Regions from separate parts of the Hahella chejuensis KCTC 2396 genome, predicted to be linked through region 1. Evidence: riboswitches for the same ligand, from Rfam matches in the RefSeq annotation. Region 1 holds a riboswitch; the other holds the start of a gene.
The links. Region 1 has a riboswitch for thiamine pyrophosphate ahead of thiB (thiamine ABC transporter substrate binding subunit). Riboswitches for the same ligand answer to the same signal wherever they lie in the genome.
Positions count from the first base shown of each region.

Region 2: linked by a shared signal. The riboswitch ahead of thiC (phosphomethylpyrimidine synthase ThiC) and the one ahead of thiB (thiamine ABC transporter substrate binding subunit) in region 1 are both predicted to bind thiamine pyrophosphate.

Region 1 covers NC_007645.1:1,620,300-1,630,490, reverse strand. Annotated here, with positions in the region: gene HCH_RS07345 (putative bifunctional diguanylate cyclase/phosphodiesterase) at 1-1,482, shown strand, start outside; gene HCH_RS07340 (sensor histidine kinase) at 1,493-3,442, shown strand; gene HCH_RS07335 (hypothetical protein) at 3,513-3,785, opposite strand; gene HCH_RS34395 (hypothetical protein) at 3,796-5,487, opposite strand; gene HCH_RS07325 (phosphotransferase) at 5,700-6,518, opposite strand; gene HCH_RS07320 (GNAT family N-acetyltransferase) at 6,695-7,255, opposite strand; TPP riboswitch at 7,373-7,511, shown strand; gene thiB (thiamine ABC transporter substrate binding subunit) at 7,563-8,582, shown strand; gene HCH_RS07310 (thiamine/thiamine pyrophosphate ABC transporter permease ThiP) at 8,636-10,191, shown strand, end outside.
Region 2 covers NC_007645.1:146,387-156,577, forward strand. Annotated here, with positions in the region: gene HCH_RS00615 (hypothetical protein) at 1-734, shown strand, start outside; gene HCH_RS00620 (DUF4153 domain-containing protein) at 874-2,640, shown strand; gene HCH_RS34380 (hypothetical protein) at 2,851-3,723, opposite strand; TPP riboswitch at 4,110-4,214, shown strand; gene thiC (phosphomethylpyrimidine synthase ThiC) at 4,323-6,239, shown strand; gene thiO (glycine oxidase ThiO) at 6,244-7,308, shown strand; gene thiS (sulfur carrier protein ThiS) at 7,298-7,507, shown strand; gene HCH_RS00645 (thiazole synthase) at 7,555-8,343, shown strand; gene thiE (thiamine phosphate synthase) at 8,336-9,799, shown strand; gene HCH_RS00655 (substrate-binding periplasmic protein) at 10,077-10,191, shown strand, end outside.

The DNA of each region.
Region 1 (10,191 bases):
CGTGAACACTTGCATCAGTGCCTGCAAGGGCGCAAGTCCATTCATGAGAAGGACTACACCTGTCTTTTTTTTCTCGACCCCATCGGCGCCGCCGATTACGCCGCCTACATCGAAACAGGCCACCCTCTCGACGCCACCGAACAGGAATTGATTCGCGTATTCAGCCTGAACATCGCCAATGGCCTGCAGAATGTCTCCCTGTTCAACCGCCTGGAGCGTCTGGCCTATGAAGACGACACGCTACGCATTCCCAACCGCAATGCGCTGCTGCGCAGATTGAGCCAGATACTCTCCCGGCCGGATAGAAACCAGTATCAGCTCATGCTGGTGGACATAGACGGCTTCGCCAGCATCAACTCCGTACTGGGCGCCCGTTATGGCGACTCGGTTTTGCAGCTGGTGTCGAGCCGGCTCAAAGACGCGTTCAGCGGAACCATTCAGGTTTCCCGGGTCAAGGATGATCTATTCGCCGTGCTGGGAAGTGTCGAAGATGTCTCCGCCGATAAGTTGGACGGATTATTCAACGGCCTCTCCGCCAGTGAAAAGAGCTTAAAACTCCTTAACATCAGTTCGGTAACCTATCCGCTCAGCCACCCGGACAGCTCGCCGCCGGAAGTCATCACCCGCGCAGGCATCGCCTTGAAACAGGCCAAAAAACGCGGCATACGCCAGCACACCACGTATGACCCGGAAACCGAAGCCGCCGCCGCCAGTCGCTTCCATTTATTACAGGCGCTACAGGACGCGTTGACCAAACAAAGTATCTTCGCCGTACTGCAACCGCAGGTGGACCTGGAAACCAAACAAGTCACCGGCGTCGAAGTGCTGGCCCGTTGGCGCCTGGAGGATGGAACCCACATCCGGCCGGACCAGTTCATCTCTCTGGCGGAGACTTCCGGTTTGATCCTGCCTTTAGGCCAGCAAATTTTCACTCAGAGCTGCGCCGCCTGCCGCCGCTTGCAGGAAGCCGGTTACCGCGACATTCGTATTGGCGTGAACTACTCCGTCATCCAGTTCGAGCAGGACGATATGGTGGACACGCTCATCCGCAGCGCGGAGGCGGTCGGCATCAGACCCCAGCAAATCGAGGTCGAGATCACAGAGTCCACCGTCATGCACAACTTCGCGTTGGTGCAGGAAAAACTGGAGCGTCTGCGGGAGATTGGCGTCACTGTCGCCATTGACGACTTCGGCACAGGATTCTCTTCCCTCGCCTATTTGAGCCGCCTCGCGGTAGACAGACTCAAAATCGACAAGTCGTTCGTCGACAAGGTCACTACAGACAAAGGCGCCGCCGCCATCGCCAAGACGGTTATCCAGCTGGGGGAAAGCTTCAATCTCGATATTATCGCCGAGGGCGTCGAGACCAAGGAGCAGGCGCAGTGGCTGCTCGACAACGGCTGCAGCAGCGTACAGGGGTATTTGTACGCCCGTCCAATGACGGTGGATGTTCTGTTGCCATGGCTGGCTCAACGGCGCTGACGCGAATACCATGACCACCCAGGAAGCGTCCCTCTATCATCTTCGCAGGCGCCTGCTGAGACTGATCGCGCCTTGGAGCATTCTGCTCTTGGCGCTCTCATTTTTTCTGTATGACTATCAGTTGAATAACGATCTGTCGCCGGTGCAGGATACTGCCTCCAGGTCGCTGAGTTCAGCCTATGAGACAATGACCAGGAATTTCGGCGATCTGGCTACGGACATTCGTTTCCTGGCGCACAATAAAGCGCTTCGCAACGCAACGCCGGAGAACAAGCAAGGCGCAGAAACCTTGTTGCAGGACTTCTCCGAGGCGTCCGGCGTCTACGACCAAGTACGCTGGTTAGGGCCTGACGGCCGTGAAATAGTACGAATAGAAATGTTTGGCGCTCAGGCGATACGCATTCCTGAAGAGCAATTGCAGGAAAAGAGCCATCGCTACTATTTCACCTCGGGCATGGCGCTGAAACCGGAAGAAATTTATTTCTCTCCACTGGATCTTAATGTCGAGCAAGGCGCCATTCAGATCCCCCATAATCCAGCGCTGCGGGTAGTGACGACAGTTTTGACCCCGGAGGGAGAGCATAACGGTCTGGTGGTGTTGAATTACAAAGCTAATCTGATGCTGCAAGCCTTGCGCAACATGCATCTGCCAGCCAGTGTGCGCCTTTATCTCCTGAACGCCAATGGATACTGGCTGCTAAGCGACATATCCAAGGATGAATGGGGATTCATGTTCAAGCGCAGCGAATTACGCTTCGGCGTGCGTCACCCGGAGGGCTGGGACCGCATAAACAGCACTAGTTACGGCTCCTTCACTGACGATCAGGGACTATGGTTGTTCACCACCTTCTCACCCACCTCGAACCTGAGCCGGGAGGACCAATACTGGAAGCTGGTGGTGAATGTGGACGCCGCAGCGATTACCGCAATACAGCGAAAAGCCCTGATCGCCACGCTGGGTGTGATCTTCCTCCTCTTTGTGATCCTGTTATTCGTTTCCATCCGCATCGCCAGGACCGACGCCGTAAGAGACACGCTTAACGCCCAATTGAGCGCGCGTAGCGACGAACTGGAGCGCTCCAACGCCCTGTTGCAGGAATCGCTGGACAAACTGATGCATACCCAAGACGAGCTGGTAAGGGCGGAAAAGCTGGCTTCGCTGGGGATGATGGTCGCCGGCGTGGCCCATGAACTGAACACGCCCATCGGCGCCTCTCTGGTGACGCTTTCCTCCCTGCAGCGTCAGGCGGAAGAATTGCGAGACGCCTTTGCGCGCGGCCTGCGCCGTTCTGATATGAACGACTTCTTCGCCCGCTTCGAACAAGGTTCCGCCATTATTCTCAGCAACCTCAATCGCTCGGCGCAATTGGTGCACAGCTTCAAGCAACTCGCCACTGACCGCGCAGGCGCAGAACGGCGGGTATTCTCTTTAAAAAGCCTGATCGATGATATGCTGCTGACCACCTGGTTACGCATTCACAAAAAAGAACACCAACTGGTGACGGATATTGACCCCGGCCTGGAGCTGGACAGCTATCCCGGCGCCTTGAGCCAAGTGCTGGAGAATCTCGTCAATAATGCGATGAAACACGCTTTCCAGGACATGCCGCAAGGTCGCGTGTGGCTGTCCGCTCAACGTCGCACCGAACAGGTCGCAGAAATAGAGGTCCGCGACAACGGCGCCGGCATCCCACCGGAAATCCTGCCCAAAGTCTTCGACCCTTTCTTCACCACCAAACGCAACCAGGGCGGCACCGGCCTGGGACTGCACCTGACGCACCAACTGGTCACCAACGTACTGGGCGGAACTATCAACATTTCCAGCGCCATCGGACACGGCTGCGTCGTCAAAATAGAACTACCGCTACACGCCCCCGCCACAGAAAAGCCCGATGAAGAAAAAAAAGAAGAAGAGAAAGAAGCCGACTTTGGATCTCGTGATGCGTCTATAACTTATTAGAGTCGATGAAAAATATCTTCAATATGAACAAATTAAGCCCAACTGGAGACAGATTAGCTTCCCTTGGACGTTAACTCTTGGAATAGCGCTTGATGACGTCACAGAGTCCTTTGGCCAGCTCTGTAAAATCATGCTCTAAACCTGAACTTGTCACTATTTTCACAGCGCCCTCATTTTCATAAACCCGAATCAAAGTATTAATTTCTTCTTTTATCTCACCAGGAAGCGTGCTTATTTTTTCAGGGCGCTTTTCAAGAATTATCAGTTCGGCAATATCCAGAGCGGCACTGGTTTTGTCGCACCTGTACTCTTCAAAGTCTTGCACTATATCTTCAATTTTCACCTTACCCTCGCTATCTGAAATACTTGTTTTTGAACACTTCTGTGATTTGCTCAACTGTAGCATCGCCCTCATCAATCATATGCTTAGCAGCTGCTTGGTCGCCCCTAAGAACGGCTTTTCCATGATAGTTGTTGCTGGAAAAGCCATTTATCTTGCTAACATATGTTTGCAGAGATATTTCGCCTTCTTCATCAAATAGTCTTTTTAGTGCGTTAATCTCGTATGCTTCATGAGTAAAAATAGCAAGAGCACCAGCATCATTCCGAAGAATCTCTGGGTCGAATTCGACGATTACGTTACCCTTCGCATCTGCTATTGATCTTTGACCGGATTTATGCGCATCAAATGAAATTAACTCGTTGTAACCACCTCTTGAGTTATCAGGAATGAACTTCCCATACCCAGCAAACTCTCCAGGAAAGCGCTGTGGAAAATTGTAGTTAGGTATGAACTTAATTCGCGATATATCTAACTCGGGAGCATAATGTTTAACCAACTCTTCAATTCGACGAGTCGCAAGTTCCAGCCCCTCTCTTGTTGAAGGTAAGTCCTTTATAGGTTTAAAGAAGCCAGCATCTTCTAGAGCATGACTATAGATAGAACCATTTCCCCCAGCTGCGCCTCCTATATATTTCTTCTCACTAAAAGGGCTTGAGACCTTTTTTACAGTTGCATCTCCCACTTTCATCAGCGCCGGATGCCCAACCACTGCAGTAATGGCCCCAGCATAGATCTCTTCCAACTCTCCCAGTCTGGGTGGAATTTCGGTGACAAATGAGCCGACGTCTTCCAATGCTACGCGTTCGCTTAGTCCTTCCAGTGAACTGACTTCGATGCTGCGTCTGGCGACAATTGGGTCTGAACTGGCGTTGATCAGGTCTTTACGGATGTTTCTGATCTTGTTATCGAATGCTCTTACATCGTCAATGGGGCTTCCCCGTTCAATGACGCGTAGCCCTTCCAGCATCAGCTCCGCTCGCTCCTTCGGTATAGCATAGTACTTCCCGAAAGGGCCACCCCCGCCTGTTTCCAGCGAGTGGTAAAACTCACCCCCCAACTTTTCTTCCATTGTCAGAATAGCGGAGGCGTCTCCTTGTTTTTTGGCTTCCCAGAATTCCCTGTAGGCCTCCTCACGCTCATCCTCGGTCAGACTGGTCGCCTCATCAGGTTCTGCTTGAGCGATCTCAGGCGTTTCAGACCTTTTGGATGGCGGGGGGAGATAATTACGGCGTTCGGCAGGAACACTTTCCCACCACAAATTACCGTTCAATGAGGGAATGTCTTTTAGTAGTCCGTTTAATACTGGCGGCGGAGGTGGCTCTGGGTTCGCCCGAGCGATCAGTCGCTCAGCCAATACAGGATCTGAGTTTGTAGGAAAGACGCCTTCGTCTTCCTGCCTTGCAATCGGACTAAATGGCTTTTTACCGTCTTTAAACACCAGAAGAATGTCGCCGCGCTCAACCAGCCTGACGAAATCTTCCTTCCATTTCCGAAAGTGCGGCGTCCCTCGCCCAGGAAAGGCGCCGAAAGCAGAGCGAAAATGGGAACCTGAAAGGTTACCGACAATATCGTTGATCTTCATATCATGGTTTAAACAGCGTTCAGCGTAGCTGGCGGCGAAGAATGGAGACTCAACAAAAGACAAGTCAACAATGGTTAAATCTGTCCAATGTTTGAACTCGTACTGACGAGTGGAATACATGCGAATACATCCCTAATAATCCGCCTTTACCGCTCATGACAGTTATTACGGCGAAGGAAGAAGCGAAACAAACCGTTACAATGCAAGTTTATTTTAATTTCCATTGCCGCTTGGATACATCATTCGGAGGGCATAGTACTCTTGACTGACAGCTTCGATATCTGAAGTGTTTGAGAGAATCTAGCGTGTAGCTGCTGCGGACTCCATTATATTCACCCGGTTTGCTCCTCTCTTACCGCAAACCAAAGTTGCTCAAGGAGTTGATTGATATGCGCGGCAAGTTGCAGTCTCTGTTCGATTTCCGTTGCGCTCAAGTTGGCGCAGGCGGGCAAGGCGTATAGGTCATCCGCTTCCAGGTCATGGTGTTGCAGGAGCGAGGCCATGTCCAGCCAGGGCCATCCCAGGCCGGCGTATTCCCAGTCCAGCACGACTAACTGTCCTTGATCCAGACACAGGTTGCCGGAGTGCAGATCATGATGGGTGAGTGTCATCGTATCGGAGGGAATAGCGGAGAACGCCGCTTCCAGTTCCAGCAGGCGTTCTGTATGAGCGGAAGCGTCGGCGCGCTCCTTTATATGACGGCGATAGAGCGCGATCAATGCCTGGTAATCGAACGCAGGGCCCTCGGTGATGCGTTGCAGATCCGAGATGAACGACAGCAATTGTTGGCCAGAATGCGAAGCGTCAGTCTCCCCTGCCTCGGTCAAACTGACGCCATGGTGGGCCATCAACAGCCAGCCTTCCCGCCAGGCGTTGCAGAGCACTCGCGGGGCCCAGTCGGCGCCCTGGATCAATTGCAGCGCCTCAGCTTCTAGCCGTCGGTCAACGCCAAAGGCGCGCAGGGAACTGGCGTTTATGCGAAGCACCAAATCCCCTTGCGGCCCTTGCGCTCGAAACAGCATATTGCTGTGCCCAGACGCCGGCATGAGCCGCCAGTCCATCTCCATCCCCACAAATGCGTCAGCCGCCCGCAGCCGCTCCGCAACAAACGGGCGTTGCGTGGGCTCTTGTGACTGTAGGGTATCGCTCATGCCGTTCTCGTTGTTATTAATCAGGCAGACAAATAGCTTCCTTCTATTTGTCTGCAACGACAGGGCCTGCACAGGTCAGGCCCTGTCTCCCGCGGCTGGCCGCCGCGCAGGCGCATCCATGCGCCTGACTATTAACATGCCAATATCATTGCCATATTAATAATGGGAAGTCCAGGTTAATGAGTGGTCCAGTTTCCCGCCGCAATTCTCGCGTACACGCAGGTGTTACGAAACTGTCCATGGTTATCCATGCGTTCGTTGCGCAGCACGCCCTCAAGCTGAAATCCGGCGCGTTCAGCCAGTTTGCGGCTACTCAGATTACGTTCGTCCGTGGTCAGATAAACCCGGCTGGCCGCCAGCTCAAGCAGCGCATATTCCACCAAAGCCTTCACGCCTTCGGTCATATAACCAGCCCCTTGCAGACGCGCCGCCCCCCAATAGCCCACTTCATGATGACGTAAGACGGCGTTGGCTTTACGTAAACCGCAAACTCCCGCCAAAGCGCCGTCTTCCTTACGCAGAAGCATCAGGTTCACTTCTTCCTCCAATAGATAGCGAGCGTAAGCCTGCCTGCACCAACGGGAGGTTTCCTCCACGCTCGGCGGCGGCGTCATCCAGTCCAGCCATGGCTGTAATTGATCCAGAGATTCTATAATCGTCCGGTTTAGCGCCGGACCGTCCTCCGGACTCACCACCCGCAGCGTTAAACGCTCGGTTTCCATCTTTGTAAACGCCATCCCGTCTTGACTCCTTGTTAAGGTTTACTCGCATTGCGACGCCGCAGACAGAGTTTCCCCGCAGCAAAATATTCTGCATCCGCGTAGATTGCGCCATCGCTTTTGGTTAGAATCCGGGCAGTCTCATCGGGGCGCCTGACTCCGCCGCGTTCATTCGATGCGCCATTGCGCTCGAACACACGCCTGTCAGGCTGAGAGTGTACCCGTAGAACCTGATCCAGTTAATGCTGGCGTAGGAAATGAGGCCGGCAAGTCCACTTCTGGATCAAGCCGCCGCTTCCGCGCCTCGCTGTTTAGAGGAGCCTCCATGCACCATCTGTTTACCCGCGCAGTTTCATTTTCCCGATTAGCCCATTCGCTTATCGCTGTTTCAGCCGCCGCTTTCGCCGCCAGCGCCAGCGCGGCGGAAGAACTGACGGTCTATACCTACGACTCCTTCGTCAGCGAATGGGGCCCCGGCCCTGCGCTGGAGAAAGGCTTCGAAGCCACTTGCCAGTGCGATGTGAAATTCGTCGCCCTGGAAGACGGGGTCAGCATTCTCAACCGACTGCGCATCGAAGGCAAGAAGGCCAAAGCAGATGTGGTTTTAGGACTGGACACGGGACTGATAGAAGAAACCCGTAAAGAAGGTCTGGTGCAACCGCACGCAGTGGCCTTTGACGCCCTGACGCCGGAATTGAAGTGGAGCGATAAAGACTTCGTGCCTTTCGACTACGGCTATTTCTCCTTCATCTATGACAGTCAAAAGATAAAGCAACCGGCGCAATCTCTGCAGGAGCTGGTGGATTCCTCCGCGTCCGTCATCTATCAGGACCCCCGCACCAGCACGCCGGGTCAGGGCATGATGATGTGGATGAAGAGCGCTTACGGCGATCAGGCGGAAAGCGCCTGGAAAAAGCTGGCGCAACATACCGTCACCGTCACCAAAGGCTGGTGGGAGGCCTACAGCATGTTCCTGGAAGGCGACGCGGATTATGTGCTCAGCTACAGCACTTCCCCGGCCTATCACCAGGTGGCGGAAGATAAGACGCAATACAAAGCGGCCCTGTTCAGCGAAGGCCATGTAATGCAAGTGGAAGTCGCCGCCATCGCAGCAAACAGCGAAAAGAAAGAGCTGGCCAACCGCTTTCTTAATTTTCTGATTTCACAGGAAGCCCAGGAAATCATCCCCGTCACGAATTGGATGCTGCCGGTCCGCAAGGGAGTCAAACTGCCTGAGGCCTTCGACACGCTGATTCAGCCCAAATCCATTGAGCTGACGCCGGAGTATATCGCTGCGAACCGCAAAGCATGGATCAAGGAGTGGCGCGGCGCCGTTTCGCAATAAGCGACGCCGCCGCTAATCTTAGTTTATCCCTTTTCCATGCAGGTTGTATTTTGATGAAACAGGGCGCGTTCACGACAGGAAAATGGGCCGGCTGGCCCGCCCTGTGTTTTGTCGCCATCGCAACGGCCCTGGCCTTCGGCGGACTGATTGGATTCAATCGTAACGAATTTGACTGGAGCTATTTCAGCGATCCTTACTTTCTCGCCATCCTACGCTTCACCCTGTTGCAGGCGACGCTGAGCGCATTAGTGTCGGTGGCGCTGGCCTGGCCGGCGGCGCTGGCGCTCAGTTACCTCAAAGACAGCTTGCACAAACGCGTCTTTCTCAGCCTGTGCGTGCTCTGTTTCGTCATGCCGACATTGATCGTAATTACCGGCATCATCAGCCTGCTGGGACGATCCGGCAGCCTCAGTCCTTTGCTGGGAGAAGACTGGAATCTGTACGGGCTGAGCGGCATTTTGATCGCGCATGTCTATCTTAATCTGCCGTTTGCAGTACGCACCCTGTATCTGCGCCTGCAGTCCATCCCCGACGCCAGCTGGCGGCTGGCGCGCCAGCTCAAATTGACGCGCATGCAACGGTTTCTACAGTTGGAGTGGGCCGCTACGCACAGCTCAACCTGGTTGCTGCTGGGGTTTATTTTCGTCATTTGTTTCAACAGCTTCGCAGTGGTGCTGGCGCTGGGCGGCGGTCCCAAAGCCACCACGCTGGAAGTTGCGATCTATCAGGCGTTGAAATACGACTTCAATATTTCCGAAGCCCTGGCTCTGGCCTGGGTGCAGTTGTTGATCGCAGGCTCCGCCTTTCTACTGGTGTCATTCTGCGGCAAAGTATCCTGGCTCAGCCCAGCCTCGGCGCCGACTCAGTTAAGGCCGACCGCAACGCGCCCTGAAGCGCTTGCTTACCGGGCGCTTTACGGCTGTTGCTGGCTGTTTCTACTAGCGCCGCTGCTGGCGTTGATTCCACGCGTCATCGACGGCGCCGCCGATATGACGTTCTGGAGCTCCCTCAGCCGTCCTCTGCTGGTGACGCTGGGGCTCGGCGCCATTTCCACCGCACTGTCGATCAGTCTCGCCTACAGCGCCCTGCGTCCCTATCGTCGCGCTCGCCTGCAGGGCTCTTCCACCGCGTTATGGCTGGACTGGCTTACCTCGCATTCGCTGGCTGTGCCCGCCATGGTGCTGTCCGTCGGTCTGTTCGTATTGCTGTTGCCCCACCTGGACCTGGATCACTGGGGCATGTGGCTGGTGGCGTTGATCAACGGTTTGATTACCGTCCCGTTCGCGGCGTCCCAACTAAAGCCGGCGCTATTGAACTTCGACAGTCAATATCATCGCCTGGCTCAGTCACTGAAATTGACCTCGTGGCGGCGTCGACGTATCGAATGGAGCTATATGGCTCCGGCCATTCGCACCGCCGCCGCGTTCGTGGCTATGCTGGCCATGGGAGACGTGGCGATTTACTCAATTTTCGGCAGTCAGGATTTCGTCACCCTGCCCTGGCTGATTTACGGCTACGCCAGCACCTATCGGCTGACAGAGGCCTCACTGGCCTCCATGGTGTTTCTGGGCGTCTGCGGCCTGCTGATTTTTTATCTGGAGAAGCAATC
Region 2 (10,191 bases), 1.5 Mb from region 1:
TCACCCGAGGTCGCTCCAGCCTGTTCAACAGCGGCATGATGGCTTCCGTCACGGCGGGGACCAGCGTTTACGCCGCATCATACAGCGACGAAGCCGGGGATAGCTCTTTTGTCAGCGGAAATTCTCCTGGCGTAGGCGTCACCTCCCAGAAAAAACACAATGACGGTTCTAATAACCGCGGTTGGTATAGCTTGAACGGATACGCCATGGAGCTGGCCTACGATAATGGCGAGACGGATAGGCGTCTATTCGGCTTTTGTTATGACGACCGCACACAGCCTTTCTTCGGCGGAACGCTGTTTTGGATGAGTAAATCAGGTCCGGCGGATAAGCTGCCTTCTAAATGGCGTATGCAGATCAGTCTCAATGAAGAACGTTACTACGTGCCGAAAGAGCTAAAAGAGGGAGAGGTCTTCAGGGTGGTATTCTCGCCAAGAGCCGAGCTGGACGCCGCGCCGCTGAATGAGTGGTTTAAAAAAGCGGTGACGCAGAACTTTTCTTATCTTGGCCAACCCCAGATGAAGAGAGAATGGGGCAATATGAAAACGGGCTTGATGACTTATTTCAATAGCTATGTGGACGCGCAAGGCAAGCTGCTGGCTGTGCTGTATTACGGCGCCAAAACTCAGGGAGAATATGGTCGCTTTGTACGTATTACTATGTCAGATGCAAGCTTGAACAAGCAGTACCATGAGCAACTAAAGCCCGCCATTTTAAATGCGTTCCGACCTTGATTTGCAGAGGGCGGAGCGTATCTGACGGCCGCTCTGTTCCTTGCGCCATAATTCGCCATAATCCCACCTCTCGAAAGACAGGATTACTGTGTATGCTGGCGCTTTATCTAGATTCTGATTTTATTTAGCAGTGGACACTATGACCCCTCAAGAAACCCGTTTTCCCTTTTTCTCCACTTTGCTCGCTGGTATAGCGACGGGCGTGGCCGCCTGGCTGGGTACTGAGTATTGGCCGAATGATCTTATGGCTCAGAAGGCTGCGGCTGTCGCGATCACTTTTATTTTTGTCTTCGCCGGCGCATTTTTGTTTACCGGCAGAACGCGCAGGAGCGCTTCGAATTGGGCGCTGGCGGCGGGCATCGCCATTGTAATTGGCTTATCCGCGGTCTGGTTAATCACCAACACGTTCAAACCAGAGGGCGGTAGCTACGAGGGCTCCTCAGATCTGGTGACCTCATGGTGGGTGACAATCGTGCCGCTGCTATTTGCGCTGCTGCCCTTTGTTCAATGTGATTTTCAAAAGAATCAGAGTTTTATGAGCGATATTCTCAATGTAGAGCTGTATCGCAAGTATTGGGAAAACCTGTTTATTCTGGCGTTTGCCGGCCTGTTAGTTGGGTTGTACTGGCTGGTCGCGACGTTATGCGCGGCTTTGTTCGATATCCTGAAGATTGTTGAGCTGGGGCGGTTTATTGAATACGAGCCTGTAGGTTGGACTGCGTCAGCGATCATTTTCGCCTTGGGAATCAGCCTGGGATGTCGCTACCCCAACTTGTTGAATATGCTGACCGGACTTATCGCTACGATATGTCGTGCGATTCTGCCGCCAGTGGCGGTGTTCATGATCGCCTTTGCAGTCGCCTTGTCTATCGTAGGTTTGGATATGATCTGGAGCACTGGTCGCTCCACTCCGATGTTGTTGGCGATGATTCTGGTGGCGGTCATATCGTTGAACGGCGCAGCCCAGTGTGGCGGTGAGGGCGGTAATCCATATCCACAATGGCTACGCGGCGTCATCTATGTTTTGTTGGCGTTATTGCCTGTCTTCGCCATACTGGCGGGGTACTCGTTATATCAACGTATAGACCAGTACGGCCTGACTCCGGATCGTTATTACCCAGCTTTATTGGTCGTGTTGGCGCTGGCGCTGACTTTGAGCTATTGCGTCATGTTTATTATGAAACGCGCGTCTTGGCTGACGACGCTGAATACGGTAAATATCCCGGTTGTTCTGGCGGCGGCGCTGATGGCGATGTTGACGCTTACCCCTTGGCTGAACTCCCAGGAAGTCAGTGCAAGCAACCAGTTTGCAAGACTGGAGGCGGGAAAAAGCACCGCGGAAAATGTCGATCTGGGCTTGTTCCGTTTTCAGTTAGGGCGCTCCGGCCAAGAGCGCTTAACGCAGATCAAAGCGATGGTGGAGGGCGAAAGCTCTCTGCCTCAAGCCCAGGCGCAAGTACTCTCTCAACGTCTTGAAGTACTAAAAACCGCTAATTATTACTATGACTGGAAAGAGAAAGAGCGTCTGGCTGAGTTGTACTCAAAGCCAATAGGGCTGGAGTGGCTGGATGAAGGCGTCGCCGATGTTGCAGCATTTGAAGGCGCTGTGGAGTTGGAAATGTGTCGGGAGAGATTGTGTTTCGCTTTCACGGTAGATCTCGATCAGGACGGCGATAAAGAAGTATTGGTGGCGGAAGAGATCGAGTACGTGTATGACCTCAAAGTCTACGATGCTGACGATGCTGGTGTGTGGCGCAAGATGGGCCAACTGGACTTATCTAGAGCGTCGTCGTGTTGCAATAGGGATATCGTCGAGCTATTGAAGAGCAGAGACTTTGAGTTGCAGCAACCGCGCTACCAATCTTTGCGTCTCGGCGACACTCTATTTTCCTTCTCGCCTGATTAGATCAAGCAATAATGGTACGTTCGCCTGCTTGCAATGGGCTTTATTAATCCAGCAGGCAATTAGCGCCTTTCTACTTGCCTGAAACGATAGGGCCTGCGTATGTCAGGTCCTATCTTCCATGGCGAGTCGTCCCGCAGACGTCAGCATGCGTCGGTCGTCGCCATGTCAATAAAGCAAAGAGAGGCCCGCGTTGCAGAGGTCCTTTTCGTCTTAGCCTTTTGCGTCCACTCGCGTTTCTTCAGGGCATTTGGCGGCGGCGCTGAATGCCTGTTCCGGCTCCAGAAACACCACATTCACGTCATCAATCAGCCATTCGGCGCCTTCCTGTACATACGCCAGATAAAACGTTAGCGGTTCACCGCCGATGCCGTAGCCATTGACCGTCAGGCAGCCGCTATCCTCTCCAACTGCGGCGGAATGGGAGTGCTCCCGCAGCATGTAGGCTTTGAACCCCAGCTGTGCGAACGCCGCCTGATCGCCCGTCACTTGGTCCACAACCCGGCGCGAAAAATACAGCGGATAGTCCGCGCTCAAGGCGTTGGCGTCAACGGCTTCCGCGTACAGGCGGTAATTCGGATACAAGGGATCGAGCGGGCCAACGGATGCGCATCCTGTTGCAAGCAGACAGAGAATCAGTCCCCAGATTTTCATGCTCAGTTCCCCCATGATATTCCGTAATTGTTCGTCGTAGGCGTGATTGCGTTGCTGCATGGCTTTGGCGGCGCGGCACAACAGGCCGGAGCAGGAAGTAATCAACTCCTCAATATCAAAACTGCCGCCCACGCTAAGACTGATAAGCCCGATGGAAAACGTGGCGTTGTACTTGATCAGATTGCCTTCGCCGTTGGCGAACGTAATGCTCACCCACTTCACCCTGGCTCCAATCGCCTTCAATGCGGGATCGCCGCTAAAAGTCAGCACCCCCGCCGAACCGGACAGCGTCGCCTTACCATCCTGATCCACCGCCAGCTTAAACGACCCCTTACTACGCACAATCTTCGCCGTCAGTCCCTTGTCCGTCGAATAAGCCGTTTCAATCAACCTGGCGACAGAAATCTTCAACTCAGCCCGCGTCGGATTCATCTCATGTTTCCTCAAAAGCCTGTTAAATTCAATTTTTATTGGCAATAAACATTGCTTTTAAGAAAATAGAGCAGAAAAAAGCACAAGAGAATCGGTGTTTTGGTTTAAGGAAAAGCGACTAACCGGAAATGCCGAAAAGCTGGCTTGGTAAACAAAGGAACTTTCAGGAAGGAGTGTTTGTCATGAAAATGTTAATAAATATAGGCAAAAGCTCCTATCATCCTGAAAATTGTCTTATTTTGTCGTAAATGGATATACGCTTATAACGAGGATTTGATACGGAATCCGCCTGATACTCGCTTTATCCGCAAGAGATATAAAATACACTAGTAATTGTATATCGCGTCCACTTGCCATCCACCCGCGACCAAGCCTAAACTAATCGGCACATCTTGTCGGGGTGCCTGGAGTAACAGGCTGAGACCACAACAGTGGGGCCCGTAGAACCTGATCTGGTTAGTACCAGCGTAGGAAACAAGTAGTTCATCAAACGTTCACCGCGGCGCGCCATCCTCAGGATGCAGCCGAGTCACACAGCAAGACGTTGATGCCCTCTCTCCTAACTGGTGCTACCCCATACAACCAACTAGGAGAGTACTGTGGGCGGCACAATCGATATCAATAAAATCAGCAAACTCAGTGAGTCGGCGCAGGTGGACGCGCTGTCGACGCAACCCTTTCCCGCTTCCAAGAAAATTTACGCCGAAGGCAGTCGTCCCGACATTCGGGTGGCGATGCGCGAAATCACGTTGACGCCGACGCCACTGCAGGATGGCGCGACAGAAGAGAACGCGCCGCTGCGGGTATACGATACCTCTGGACCCTACACCGACCCCGCTGTCGAGATCGACGTGCGACGCGGCTTACCGCGAATGCGCGAAGCCTGGATCAATGACCGCGCCGACACTGAACATCTCACCGGCGCGACTTCGTTTTACGCCAAAAGCCGGGAGCAGAATCTGTCCCTGGACAATCTGCGTTTTGAACATCGCCACGCCCCGCGTAAAGCGCTGGCGGGCGGCAATGTCAGCCAGTTACATTACGCCCGTAAAGGCATTATTACGCCGGAGATGGAATACATCGCCATTCGGGAAAATCTGGCGCTGGAGCAGGCGGAAATTGAAAACGCCATGCGCAGCCAGCATCCCGGTATGAACTTCGGCGCCAACACGCCCCGTTACATCACCCCGGAGTTCGTGCGTCAGGAAGTGGCGGCGGGACGGGCGGTGATTCCCTGCAACATCAATCACCCGGAAGCGGAGCCGATGATCATCGGCCGCAACTTTCATGTGAAAGTAAACGCCAATATCGGCAACTCTGCGGTGACCTCGTCTATTGAAGAAGAAGTGGAGAAGCTGGTGTGGGCGACCCGCTGGGGCGCGGATACGGTGATGGATTTATCCACGGGTAAAAACATTCACGAAACCCGTGAGTGGATCATCCGCAACAGCCCGGTTCCTATCGGTACAGTGCCGATTTATCAGGCGCTGGAGAAAGTCGATGGCGTCGCCGAAGACCTCAACTGGGAGGTGTTCCGCGACACGCTGATTGAGCAGGCGGAGCAGGGGGTGGATTACTTTACTATTCATGCCGGCGTGCTGTTGCGATATGTGCCCATGACCGCCAAACGTCTGACCGGTATTGTCTCCCGCGGCGGCTCCATCATGGCGAAGTGGTGTCTGGCGCATCACCAGGAGAATTTCCTCTACACCCACTTCGAGGAAATCTGCGAGATTATGAAAGCCTATGACGTCAGCTTCTCACTGGGAGACGGGTTGCGTCCCGGCTGTATCGCCGACGCCAATGACGAGGCGCAATTCAGTGAGCTGCGCACATTGGGCGAACTCACCGAGATCGCCTGGAAGCACGATGTGCAGACGATCATTGAAGGCCCCGGTCATGTGCCCATGCACATGATCAAGGAAAACATGGAAGAGCAGCTCAAGCACTGCAAAGAAGCGCCCTTCTACACTTTGGGGCCGCTGATCACGGATATTTCCCCCGGTTACGACCATTTCAGCTCCGGCATCGGCGCCGCCATGATTGGCTGGTACGGTTGCGCCATGCTGTGTTACGTCACGCCCAAAGAACACTTGGGCCTGCCCAACAAGGATGACGTCAAACAAGGACTGATCGCCTACAAAATCGCCGCCCATGCCGCGGATCTGGCGAAAGGCCATCCCGGCGCGCAACTGCGGGATAACGCCATGTCCAAAGCGCGATTCGAATTCCGCTGGGAAGACCAGTTCAATATCGCGCTGGACCCGGACACCGCCCGCGCCTATCACGATGAAACCCTGCCCAAGGAAGGCCACAAGCTGGCGCATTTCTGTTCCATGTGTGGTCCCAAATTCTGCTCCATGAAAATCACCCAGGATGTGCGTGATTATTCCGCCAAACTGGAGGCGGAGAAGGCCCAGGCCGAGGGTGCGTCGCAGCAGGAGGCGGAGCAGGGTATGCAGGAGATGTCGCAGAAATACAAAGACGCCGGGCGGCGTCTGTATCATGAAGTCTAGCGCCATGAGATCCCGACTGCGTATCGGGATCGCCGGCGGCGGTCTGCTCGGGCGCTTGTGCGCCTGGCGGCTGGCGCTGCGGAAGCATGAGGTCACGCTGTTTGACGCCGGAGACTTCGAGCGCCCCGGCGGCGCCTGCTGGACAGCGGCGGGCATGATTTCTCCCTTGAGCGAGTTGGTCTCCGCGGAGCCGGAAGTCTATCGCATGGGACTGCGCAGCCTGGAACTATGGCCACAATGGATCGCCGAGCTGGAACGGCAAACCGGATTGTCCGCAAGCTATCGGCACGCGGGCTCCCTAGTGGTGGCGCACCCATTGGATAAGGCGGAACTGGCGCAGTTTCAAAGCGACCTCAACGCCAAGCTTCCTGCTGGGGAGACCCTGCAATGGCTGGATCGGGCGGGGGTAGCCGCCCTGGAACCTGGTTTGGCGGAACATTTTGAGCAAGGCCTGTATCTGCCCTCTGAAGCCGACGTCAACAGTCGTCTGCTGTTGCAAGCGTTGCTCGCCGCGTTGCGACAAAGCGAAGTCCGCCTGGTCGCCAACACTATGGTGGAATGCGCCGCGAACCGCATTCACTGGAACAGCGGCAGCGAGCGCTTCGACTGGGTGATCGACGTGCGCGGTCTTGGCGCCAGCCGCAAAATGACCGGGCTGCGCGGCGTACGCGGGGAGGTCGTGATTATCGAAACCTCCGAAGTCAGCCTGAACCGACCTGTGCGCCTGATGCATCCCCGCTATAAGCTTTACGCCGTGCCGCGCTTGCACGGTCAGATCATTATCGGCGCGACGGAAATAGAAAGCGCCGACATGTCCCCCATCAGTCTGCAATCCACTCTGGAGCTAAGCAGCGCCTTGTACGCCCTGAACCCGGCGTTTGCGGAGGCGAGGGTGGTGGAGACCAGCGTCAACTGTCGGCCGGCGCTGCCGGACAACCTGCCTCGCGTAACGCGGGAGCCGGGATTGATCTGCGCCAATGGTTTGTATCGCCATGGCTACCTGTTGGGTCCGGTGGTGGTAGGACAGGTGTTGGACCATTTTCTACGTGAGGAAAAGCATGCCGCCTGACATTGAAATTACGCTGAATGGCGAACCCAGGCATGTGCGCGACGCCGCGTTGAGCAAGGTGCTGGAAACATGCGGTTATCAGGGCGTCGGTTTCGCCGTGGCGATCAATGGCGAATTTGTGCCCCGTTCCGCCTATACGCAAACCGCCGTGAACCCGGGCGACATGATCGATGTCGTGGCCCCGGTGGCGGGCGGCTGACGCGCGGTGAAATAAATACAGGTGGTCGACGCCACCGGAGGTAAATCGTGGATAAGCTGTCTCTGTATGGAGAAACCTTTACGAGCCGACTGCTGATTGGCTCGGCTTTGTATCCGTCGCCGGCCATCATGCTGGATTCGGTGCGGGCCAGCGGCGCGGAAATCATCACTTTATCCCTGCGGCGGCAGAATCCGGCCCAGCAGGACGGCAAGGCGATCTGGGATTACATTCGCTCCAGCGGCTGCAAACTGCTGCCGAACACCGCAGGCTGCAAGTCTGCGAAAGAAGCGGTGACGCTGGCGGAAATGTCCCGGGAGATCTTCCAGACGGACTGGCTGAAACTGGAAGTCATTGGCGATGATTACACCCTGCAACCGGACCCCTATGGACTGGTCGAAGCGGCGAAGGAACTGAGCAAGCGCGGCTTCAAAGTGCTGCCCTATTGCACGGAAGATCTGGTGCTGTGCCGACGCTTACTGGACGCAGGCTGTGAGGCGCTGATGCCCTGGGGCGCGCCGATTGGCACCGGTCAGGGGTTATTAAACAAATACAATCTGGGCATGCTGCGGGAGCGGTTGCCGGATACGCCGATGATCATCGACGCCGGGCTGGGCGCGCCCTCCCACGCGACGGAAGCGATGGAAATGGGCTTTGACGCCGTTTTGTTGAATACGGCGATCGCTAAAGCGCATGATCCCGTCGGCATGGGCGTCGCGTTCAAGCTGGCGGTGGAGGCCGGTCGCGCCGGATACAACGCTGGCCTGATGCTGAAGCGGCAAACCGCCAGTCCCAGCACGCCGACCATCGGAATGCCTTTCTGGCGTCGCCATGACTAACCACACGCCCAAAGTATGGATTATCGCAGCGTCCGACAGCGCTGGCGCTTCCGGGATACAGGCGGACCTCGCCACGTTGCGCGGATTGGAAGTCCATGGCGGCGTGGCCCTGACCGCCGTCACCGCGCAAAACTCGCAGGAAGTCCTCAGCATTAACCCTGTCGCCACCGCGGTCTTGCGGGACCAGCTGAGGGCTTTACGTGCTGACGGCGACGCCGTGGCGATCAAGATTGGATTGCTGACCGATGCGGAGCAGGTCGATGTCCTGCGGGAGTTCCTGTGCGCATACTCCGGCCTGGTGGTGCTTGACCCTGTGCTGGGCAGCTCCACCGGCGCGGGCTTCGGTATGTCCGTGGCGGCGTTGAAAAGCCTGCTTCCTTATGTCGATGTAGTGACGCCGAATATCCCGGAAGCGGAGCAACTGGCGGATAGGCGCATCAGCAGCCCGGCGGATATGCTGTCCGCCGCCGTCCGGTTGCGTGAGCTTGGCGCCAAAGGCGTCTGGTTGAAAGGCGGCCATTTGGGCCTGGGCGAGCAATGCCTGGATTTGGTCTGGCTCTCGGAGCAGCCATATTGGTTTGCGCAACCCCGTCTCTCCGTCCGCCATCATCGCGGCACCGGCTGTACGCTCGCCAGCGCCTTGGCCGCTTTTGTCGCCAGAGGAGAGAGCCTTCTTGATGCGGCGGCGCTCGCCAACGCTTATGTGAAGCAAGGGCTGCGTCAGGGATACGCCATCGGTCCCGGACCCGGGCCCATCGCGCGCCAAGGCTGGCCCTCTCTGATGACGGACTTCCCCCGGATCACCGATCGTCTGGATTGGCTGGACTATGCCGCTTTCCCAGATTGCGGCGCATCGTCCCTGGGACTGTATCCAGTGGTGGATTCGGTGGAGTGGTTGCGCAAGTTATTGCCTCTGGGCATAGATACCTGCCAGTTGCGTATTAAAAGCAATGACCTGACGCTGTTGGAGGGCGCAATCAGCGAGGCGGCGAAATTAGGTCGTCAATATGGCTGCCGCCTGTTTATCAACGACCACTGGCGACTCGCGATCAAGCATGGCGCTTACGGCGTGCATTTAGGTCAGGAAGACATTGCAGACGCAGATCTGAACGCCATCCGCGACGCAGGGTTGCGCCTGGGCGTCAGCACCCATGGCGACTTTGAGTGGGCCCGCGCGGCGACAATCCAACCAAGCTATATCGCCATTGGCGCGATTTTCCCAACGCAGACCAAAGAAGTGCGTATCGTCGGCCTGGAGAAGCTGGCGCGCTGGGTTGCGCTATTGCAAGATCACTATCCTCTCACCGCCATCGGCGGCATTAATCTCAGCAATATGGACGTTATTCTGAAAACAGGCGTTGATTCAGTCGCAGTAGTGTCCGCCATTACTCAGGCGCCGGACTTACGCGACGCTGTGACGAACCTGAGCCGTAAACTTTTGAAAGGATGGGAATAACCCGGCATTATGCCGCCCCAGTGTGATACAGGTCGACGGAACCCTCTGATTTAAAGGAGAAAAATAGATGGCCGCGATTAATTATGACTGGGAAAAACTCGTCAATCTCATGGCTTGGGGGCGGCCGAATCCGCTGAAATTACGCAACATCGCCGTTACAGCGTGTGCGTCGCGATGAAATTACAGTGGTTGCCTGGAGAGAAATTGAACAATTTGTGTTCAGGGTCAATACTGATAGCTCCTGAAATGGAAAACCACAACATTCGGGATCAACGCAATGGCCCATTCTAAAAGCGAATACGGTCAGAGAACTGGCGTTCTCGGCGTCTTGTTATGCTTGGCGCTGGCCGGTCCGGCCTTCGCCGATTGCGAACGTCCGCTGTCGGTCGGCT